Tunturibacter gelidoferens: one gene and its partner. The protein of the gene in region 2 interacts with the protein of the main gene of each other region in a pairwise test. Links are inferred from orthologs where the notes say so. Each region holds a gene or a part of one and is shown on either strand. Other genes may lie near its edges.

What was found. The genes of interacting proteins can lie anywhere in the genome.
Region 1: the proteins of ligA (region 2) and leuS interact in binary tests that used the Escherichia coli proteins (3 or more experiments, as listed by UniProt). The link is inferred for Tunturibacter gelidoferens from one-to-one orthologs.

What each region holds. Positions count from the first base shown.
Region 1 is NZ_CP132938.1:5,431,729-5,436,472, forward strand. The notes cover bases 574-3,719. They hold leuS (leucine--tRNA ligase), read right to left. Parts: upstream 3,368-3,719; coding sequence 779-3,367; downstream 574-778. Other genes in these bases: RBB81_RS23360 (hypothetical protein), read right to left, coding at 574-779; RBB81_RS23370 (acyltransferase family protein), read left to right, coding at 3,518-3,719. Also shown: more of RBB81_RS23360, read right to left, coding at 1-573; more of RBB81_RS23370, read left to right, coding at 3,720-4,720.
Region 2 is NZ_CP132938.1:719,142-723,649, forward strand. The notes cover bases 985-3,894. They hold ligA (NAD-dependent DNA ligase LigA), read right to left. Parts: upstream 3,560-3,894; coding sequence 1,409-3,559; downstream 985-1,408. Other genes in these bases: RBB81_RS03420 (glucoamylase family protein), read left to right, coding at 985-1,270; RBB81_RS03430 (formate/nitrite transporter family protein), read left to right, coding at 3,633-3,894. In the rest of the region: more of RBB81_RS03420, read left to right, coding at 1-984; more of RBB81_RS03430, read left to right, coding at 3,895-4,508. UniProt on the Escherichia coli protein: DNA ligase that catalyzes the formation of phosphodiester linkages between 5'-phosphoryl and 3'-hydroxyl groups in double-stranded DNA using NAD as a coenzyme and as the energy source for the reaction.

The sequences.
Region 1 (4,744 bases), 4.7 Mb from region 2 along the record:
GCCGAGAACACCATCGCCAGCACAATCAACGCGATCTTCACAATCCCCATCACAAGGTTGATCTCTACCAGCTTCGATTTCAACGCCCCCAGCCTAAACGCCGCCGCCAGACTCCCTCTCACACCTAACCCACGCAGCATCGCAACTAACGGAGCCACGGACAGCGCCCAACTCACCACCGCCCACAGCGTAAACAGCCCCAGCGTCGCCACAATGACCAGCGAAAAATACCCCACCAGATTAGGCTCTCCACCCGACGCAATCGGCCCGGTCACGGTCCACTCCGCCACACGCTCCATGCACCAGAACCACACCGCAAAACTCCCGAGCAGCGCCACCACCCGCACAGCCTGCAGCACAATCAGCGTCCCCACGCGGCGCTCCAGCCGCTTATCCGCCCGCCTCAGCACCAGCGTTCGTCCTACCGACGACACCACCACCCACGCCACCACCAGCAACGGCGCCAGCCACATCGCCACACCAAGTACCTGCGGCACCAACAGCGCTAGCGCCTTCGCCAGCGTCTGCGCCGACCCCAGCGGATCCACCACCGTCATACTCTTCAGCGCCGCATAGTCCAACGGCGTAGCCTGCAAAATCTTCAACCCCTCATACCGCAGCAGCAGCAGCGCCGGAATCCCATACGCCCACCGCCACAACACCTCCAGCGCCGTCAGCGAAGGCCGCCGCCAGCACTCCGAAAGAGTATGCACAAACGACTGCGTCCCCCGAACCGTCCCAGCCGCAACCACCACCCCATCCTGCGGAATTTGCTCCACTACTTCACCACAAGATTCACAAGCTTACCCGGCACCACGATCACCTTCACTAAGGTCTTGCCTTCAATCCGCGCGATCACCTTGGGATCAGCCAAAGCAGCAGCCTTCACAACAGCATCATCGCTACCCGCCGGCACCTTCACAACACTCACCAGCTTGCCATTCACCTGCACCGGAATCTCAATCTCATCCTCCCGCGCAAGCTCTTCATTCACCACCGGCCACTGCGTGCGAAACACCACGCCCTCGCCGCCAAGTTCCTCCCACATCTCCGCCACAAAAAACGGCGCAAACGGAGCCAGCAGCAAAATCAGACCACGCAACACCTCAGACACCGCAGCCGGAGAGATCTCTCCCGCATCCATCGCGGCTTCGTTCGCAGTAATCTCGTTCACCAGAATCATGATTGAAGAGATCGAAGTATTGAAGTGCCATCGTCCATCAAAGTCCTGCGTAACCTTCGCAATCGTCTGATGCAGACGACGCAACAACGCCTGATCCTTTGGCCTCGTCGCAGCTCCATTCGTACGAGCAACACTCGAGAACTTCGTCGTCAGCCGATACACCTTCCCCAAAAACCGCGAGATCCCCGCAACCCCCTCTTCCTGCCACTCCAAATCACGATCCGGCGGAGCCGCAAACAGCGCATACATTCTCGTCGCGTCTGAGCCATATCGCTCGATCATCAAATCCGGGCTCACAACGTTGCCCCTCGACTTCGACATCTTCGCGCCGTCTTTGATCACCATCCCCTGCGTAAACAGCCGCTCCGCAGGCTCATCGTTCTTGACCAACCCAAGATCCCGCATCACCTTCGTCCAGAACCGCGAGTAGATCAGATGCAGAATCGCATGCTCCACTCCGCCGATGTACTGATCGATCGGAAACCAATAGTTCGCCTTATCCGAATCAAACGGCGCGGCCGAATTCTTCGCATCCGTGTACCGATAGAAGTACCAGCTCGAGTCCACGAACGTGTCCATCGTATCCGTCTCTCTTCGTGCCACCCCCCCGCACTTCGGGCACTTCGCATTCACAAACTCGGCAATCCGCCCGAGCGGCGAGCCATTCGTCTGTGTAATATCCACCTGCTCCGGCAACACAATCGGCAACTCGTTCTCAGCCACAGGCAACGGCTCGTCCGGCGAGCACTTGTCGCAGTACACCATCGGAATCGGCGTTCCCCAGTACCTCTGCCGGCTGACTCCCCAGTCCTTCAACCGATATGTAACCGTAGGAGTACCAAACCCCTTTGTCTTCGCAAACGCAGCCATCTTCTCCTGCGCTTCAAGGCAGTTCTCTCCAGTCCACTGCCCCGAATCGATCAGCACGGCCTCATCTTCACCGGTATAGGGCAACGCCGGATCATTTGTATCAGCGCCCGCGGCGCCTTTTGTATCAACCACAGGAGCAATTACCCGGCGCACTGCCAACCCGTACTTCTGCGCAAACTCGAAGTCCCTTTCATCATGCGCCGGCACGCTCATAATCGCACCCGTTCCATAGTCCGCCAGAATGTAGTTCGCCACCCAGATCGGCACCCGCTCGCCGTTGAACGGATTCACCGCGAAGCGCCCAGTAAACACACCGTGCTTCTCAATCGCACCCAGCGCATCGGTCTCACGAGCCTTCTGTTGCTGATCCAGCAACTCCTCAATCTGCACCCGCAGTGCATCATCCTCCAGCGCAAACGCCTTCGAGACCGCATGCTCTGGCGCAAGCTGCACCGACGTCGCACCAAAGATCGTATCCACCCGCGTCGTAAACACCGTGATCTTCGCATCGCCATCCGCCACAGCGAAATCTACATGCGCCCCCTCGCTCCGTCCGATCCAGTTACGCTGCATCGTCCGGACCTTCTCCGGCCAGCCCTCCAGCTTGTCGAGCCCGTCCAGCAACTCATCCGCATACTTCGTAATCCGCAAAAACCACTGCGTCAGATCCCGCAGCTCAACGACCGTATCCTCATGCCTCCAGCAGCGCCCGCCAATCACCTGCTCATTCGCCAGCACCGTCTGGCAATCCGGACACCAGTTCACCTTGCTCTTCTTCCGATACGCGAGCCCCTTCTCGAACATCTTCAAAAAGAACCACTGGTTCCACTTGTAGTAATCCGGCAAACAAGTCGTCACCTCAGTCGACCAGTCGAACCCCATCCCGAGGCGCTGGAACTGCTTCTTCATCGCAGCAATATTCGCGAACGTCCACTCCCGCGGCGGCACTCCATTCTTCAACGCCGCGTTTTCCGCCGGCAGCCCAAACGCATCCCACCCCATCGGATGCAGCACGTTATACCCGCGCATCCACATATGCCGAGCCAGAGCATCCCCAATCGCATAGTTCCGCACATGCCCTATGTGCAGCGCGCCGCTCGGGTACGGCAGCATCTCCAGGCAGTAGTACTTTGGCTTCCCTGAATCGTGCCCCTCGGCTGCATACAGCGACGGATCCGCATCCCACCGGGCCTGCCACTTCGGCTCGATCTCAGCCGGGCTGTACCGCTGCGGCTGATTCCCCTCCGCAGCAGAAGAACTCTCATCAATATTCACTGTTTTCCCGCCGATTTCGCTCGTTCGTGTCTCAGGCATACTCCTTGATTGTACCGTCCAGCCCGCTTCAACGTTGCTCTGCTTCAAAACCTCGCCCGTCCAGCCGAAACCCCTCGCAGGCCTCCCGCCAACTAACGCCCTCCGACATTTATCTTTGTGGCATCTCCGCAAATAACCGATAATCCAGACATGCCTCCGGCCTCCCCCGCGCAGAAAGCTTCCTCCGGCGATCCCGAAAATCCCGGCGGTTTTCAGCACATTCCAGCACTCGACGGCATTCGAGGACTCGCCATCCTCATGGTTCTCTTCTTCCACCTCTTCGCGTCTAATCCCGACACCGGCTCAAGACTTCTGGATCTCCTCAACCGCATCCGCGAGTCCTGCTACCTCGGCGTCAACCTCTTCTTCGTTCTCTCCGGCTTTCTCATCACCGGCATTCTGCTCGACACACGCGCCCTCCCTCACTTCTTCAAGACCTTCTACGCCCGCCGCACCCTGCGCATCTTCCCGCTCTACTACGGCGTTCTCATCGTGCTATTTCTTCTCACTCGCCCTCTTCACTTCATCTGGTCAGGCTGGCCGATCTACTATCTGACCTACACCGCCAACCTCGCCCTCTGGACCGTCGGCCCTCTCAATCTGCACGCGTTCAACATCAACCACTTCTGGTCTCTCCAGGTCGAGGAGCAGTTCTATCTCGTCTGGCCCTTTCTCGTCTATCGAATCAAGCGCCTCCAGACACTCATCACCTTCTCCCTCGTCGCCTGCGCAGCGATCCTCACGCTCCGCATCATCCTCGTAGCCCTGCGCCCCCGGCTTCACAACCTCTATCTCCCCTACTCCCCCACCTTCTCCTGCGCCGACAACCTCCTCTTCGGCGGCACCCTCTGCGCTCTTCTCCGCACCCCCGCCCGTCAATCTATCCTCGCGCTCGCCCCCAGAGTCCTCGCCATCTGCGTAGTAATCCTCATCGTCGCCGGGCTCCGCTATCACGGCCTCCTCTGGGAGACCAACTTCTTCATCCCTACTTTCGGTTTCACCCTCGTCGCCATCTCCTTCGCAGCACTCATCGCCATGGCCCTGCGCCGCGGTTCAAAGACCCAACAACTCTTCTCCAACAGCGCCCTTCGCTTCTTCGGCAAATACAGCTATGGCATCTACGTCTTCCACTACTCCCTCGAAACAATGCTCAACAGTCCAACTCGTCTCTACGTCACCAGCCATCTCCACTCCAAAGCCCTCGGAGTTCTCGCCGGAGCCTGCGTAGTCATGGCTGCCACCATCCCAGTCGCGCTGCTCAGCTATCACTTTTACGAATCCCGCTTCCTCAGCCTCAAGCGCTACTTCAGCTACAACAAAAAGGAAACATCCACCCCGCTTCAGGCGATCTAGCCAAACGCCGCCACGCATAAACCA
Region 2 (4,508 bases):
ACGTGCGGGCTGCCTCTACTTCACCGAACAGGCCGACCCGGCCACCGGACAGGTCCTAGACCGCGCCACCAACAAGACCGCCACCGGCGAGTTCGACCAGCACTTCGCCGCCAGCATCGCCGCCACCGGCTTCGGGCTCACCTCACTCTGCATCTCCGACAGGCGCGGCTACCTCGACACCAATCGCATCAAAAAGCAAGTCATCACCACGCTCGACTTCCATCTCAACAAGATGCCGAACGAGCACGGCTTCTTCTACCACTTCAGCGACGTTAAAACCGGCAAGCCCCTCATCAACGTCGAAGTGTCCTCCATCGACACGGCTATCTTCCTCTGCGGCGTCCTCACCGTCCGCGCCTACTTCGCCGATCCCCAAATTACCTCCCTCGCCACTCAGCTCTACAACCGCGTTGACTGGCCCTGGATGCTCAACGGCGGCAAAACCTTCTCCATGGGCTGGCGCCCCGAGACCGGCTTCATCTCCACTCGGTGGGACCACTACAGCGAACTGATGATGCTCTATCTCCTCGCCATCGGTTCGCCCACCAATCCCATCCCCCCAGACTCCTGGAGCGCCTTCACCCGGCCTCCCATGACCTTCGGCCCCTACTCCTACATCAGCGGACGCGACCCTCTCTTCATCCACCAGTTCTCCCACGCCTGGTTCGACTTCGCCGGCAAGCGCGACGCCTACGCCAACTACTTCTCGAACTCCATCACCGCCACTCGAGCCCACAAGTCTTTCTGCCTCGGCCTCAAACGCGGCTACACCGAAGACTACTGGGGCGTCTCCGCCTCCGACTGGGAGCACGGCTACTCCGCCTGGGGAGGCCCTCCCCTCATGGGTCCAGTTGACGGGTCCGTCGTCCCCAGCGCCGCCGCCGGTTCGCTCCCCTTCCTACCCCACGACTGCGTCCACGTCCTTCGCGCCTTGCGTGACAACTTCGGCAAAGACGCCTGGGGACGCTACGGCTTCTGTGACGCCTTCCACCCCGATCTCCACTGGTACGACCCCGACGTCCTCGGAATCGACCTCGGAATCAGCGTCCTCATGGCAGAAAATCTTCGAAGCGCCTTCGTATGGGACACCTTCATGCAGAACCCCGAGCCCATCGCCGCGATGAAGGCCTGCGGCTTCCACAGCGCTCGTCAAACCACCAATCCCTCCGAGCCAAAACCCACACCAATCCCGAGCCCCAGTCAACCCGTAGCTCCAAGCACCGTCCGCCCTCCGCACCTCGTCTCCCCGAAGCTCGTAGACCAGCCCTAGCCCTGCGCGATGCACCCTAGATCCCTTCCGACCAAAGGGAGGACCCATGCAGCCCGTCACGCCCAGACCGGTACACAAGTCACGAAGTGACCGCCCCACGCGGAGTGGGCCCGCCCGGCAGGACACGCTCCCTTGCAACTACCCCAGCAACTCCAGCAACCCCGCCTCATCCAGCACCTTCACCCCCAGCGAATTCGCCTTATCCAGCTTCGAGCCCGCCTCCTCCCCCGCAACCACGTAGCTCGTCTTCTTGCTCACACTCCCCGAAACCCGCCCTCCCGCAGACTCGATCTTCTCCTTCGCCGACTCCCGCGTAAGATTCGGCAGCGTCCCCGTCAGCACAAACGTCAACCCCTCCAGCGTCGAAGTCGTCACCCGCTTCTCCGCCGTCATCTCCAGCCCTAGCGCCGCAAGATCCTTCACCAACTCCTTGTTCTTCTCCACCGCGAAGAACTCCACGATCGCCTGTGCCACCTTCGGCCCCACCTCATTCACCGCCTCTAACGCCTCGCTCGCCTTCTCCGAATCCTGGGTCGCCGCCGTCATCAGCTCATCCATCGAACCGAAGTGCTCCGCCAGCAGTTGCGCCGTCCGCTCACCCACAAACCGGACTCCCAGCCCCAACAGCACGCGCGCCAGCCCCGCTTTCTTCGAACGCTTAATCTCTTCCAGCAGCGCATCCGCAGTCTTCTCGCCCACGCGCTCCAGCCCAAGCAAATCCTCGCGCTTCAGCCGGTACAAGTCGCCAATCGTATGAATCAGCGGCCTCCGCACCACGACCGGCGCCCCCTCCTCCGTCACTACTTGCGATTCGCCGCCCAGCTCCGCACTCTGGCCAAGCAGCTGCGCCACCATCGCGTCGCCCAACCCTTCAATGTTCATCACTCCACGCGCCGACCAGTGCAGCAACTCTTCACGCACTCGTGCCGGACAAGAGTTGTTCACACACCGCCAATCCACCTCGCCCTCAATCCGTTGCAGTTCGCTCGCACAAACCGGGCAGTTCTTCGGAGACACAATCTCCTTCGTCCCTCGCGGATGCGCCTTATCCTCCACCACCTCCACAATCTTCGGAATCACGTCGCCACCACGCTCCACCTGCACAAAATCCCCAATGCGAACGCCAAGCCGCGCAATCTCATCCGCATTATGCAACGTAGCCCGCGACACCGTCGTCCCCCCAATCAACACGGGCGCAAGCGCCGCCACCGGAGTCACCTTCCCTGTACGCCCCACCTGAAACAACACATCCTCCAACTTCGTAATCCCAGCCCGCGCCGCAAACTTGTATGCAATCGCCCACCGCGGAGCCTTCCCGGTAAACCCCAGCCTCCGCTGCTGCGCCGTAGCATCCACCTTGATCACAACACCATCAATCTCATACCCCAGCGAATCACGCAGCGGCTCCGCATCCGCAATAAACTTCACCACCTCGTCGATGCTCTTCAAAGCCCTGACATACTTGTTCACGCGAAAACCCGAAGTCTTCAAGGCATCGAGCGCGGTCGACTGCTGCGGCAACAAAAACTCCCCATCCCGCAACAAAAAGTAGGCATAAAAATCCAGCCGCCTCTGCGCCACAATATTCGGCTCCAGCGTACGAATCGTCCCCGCCGCTGCATTCCGCGGATTCGCTGCCGGAGCCTGTCCCGCCGCCTCCCTCTCTTCATTCAGCTTCAAAAATGACGCCTGCGGCAACACCACCTCACCGCGAACCTCAAAGCTCTGCGGCAAACCCGCCGCTTTCAACTTCGCAGCCGAGATACTCAGCGGCACAGACCGAATCGTCCTCACATTGCTCGTCACATCCTCGCCAATCGACCCATCCCCACGCGTCAGCCCCCGCACCAGATGCGCCGAGCCATCTTTCGCGCCATGCGCCTCGCCTTTGCCAGATCCAGCCCCATACTGAAGCGCCAGCGACAAACCATCCAGCTTCAGCTCGCATACATACCGCACGGCCTCCGTACTCGGCAGAGCATCACGCACCCGCTGATCCCACGCCCGCAGCTCCTCTTCGTTGTACGCATTGTCCAGCGACAGCATCGGCCGCGAGTGCGGCATCTTCGTGAATCCCTCTTTCGGTTTCCCACCCACACGCTGCGAAGGCGAGTCCGCCGTCACCAGCTCCGGATGCTTCTCCTCGAGCCGCTTCAGCCGGTTCATCAGCGCGTCATACTGCGCATCCGTCAGCTCCGGCGCGTCTTCAACGTAATACAAATATTCATGGTGGCGAAGCTGATCGCGCAGCTCCTGTATCGCCTGATCGGGTGTAAGCTCTGAAGCCATAGCCAGAATTATAGAGAGCCGCGCTCTACACTCTCGCACCTCACTTCAACCTGTTCCTGCATCTCACTCTTATATGCCCTACCGCCTTCGCCGCTACCCACCGCCGCCTCCGGCCAACCAGGACGCGCAGAAAAATCTCGAGCGCCCCAGCGCCCAGGACATCTACGAGCAGGTCGCCAACAACGCCCGCCAGGAGCTCGGCCGATCCAGCGTCTCCCTCGCCATCTCCGGTCTCGCCGGCGGCATCTTCATGGGCCTCTCCGCTCTTGGCAACGCCATCGCCATCGCGCTCCTCACCACCCCCGGCACCGTCCCCTCCCACACCATCTTCTTCGTCGGCAAGATGTTCTACCCCCTCGGCTTCATCGTCGTCATCCTTGGCCGCTCCCAGCTCTTCACTGAAAACACCCTCTACCCCGTAGCCCTCGTCCTCGCCGAAAAGAAGCACTTCTGGAAGACCCTTCGCCTCTGGGCCACCGTCCTTCCCGCCAACGTCCTCGGCGCTCTCACCTTCGCCGCCCTCGCCGCCCTCACCAACGCCGTCAACCCAAGCGTAGTGCAAGCCCTCGCAGGCCTTGGCCTCGAAGCCATCCACAACCCCGCCGCCACCATCTTCTGGAGCGGCGTCATGGGCGGCTGGATCATCGCCACCGTCGCCTGGCTCGTCTCCGGATCACACTCCATCACCGGCTCCGTCATGATCATCTGGATGTTGACCTTCGTCGTCGGCCTCGGCAACTTCGCCCACTGCATCGCCACCAGCGGCGAAATCCTCACCGCCGTCCTCATCGGCAAAGCCGCATGGACCAGCTATCTCACCTGGCTCCTCTTTGCCGTAGCCGGCAACATCTGCGGCGGCGTTGGCATGGTCACCCTCCTCGAATACGGTCAGGTCATCTACGGTGGCGACGCCGACGCCGAAGCCATCGCCCCCCATCAGAAGGAAGAG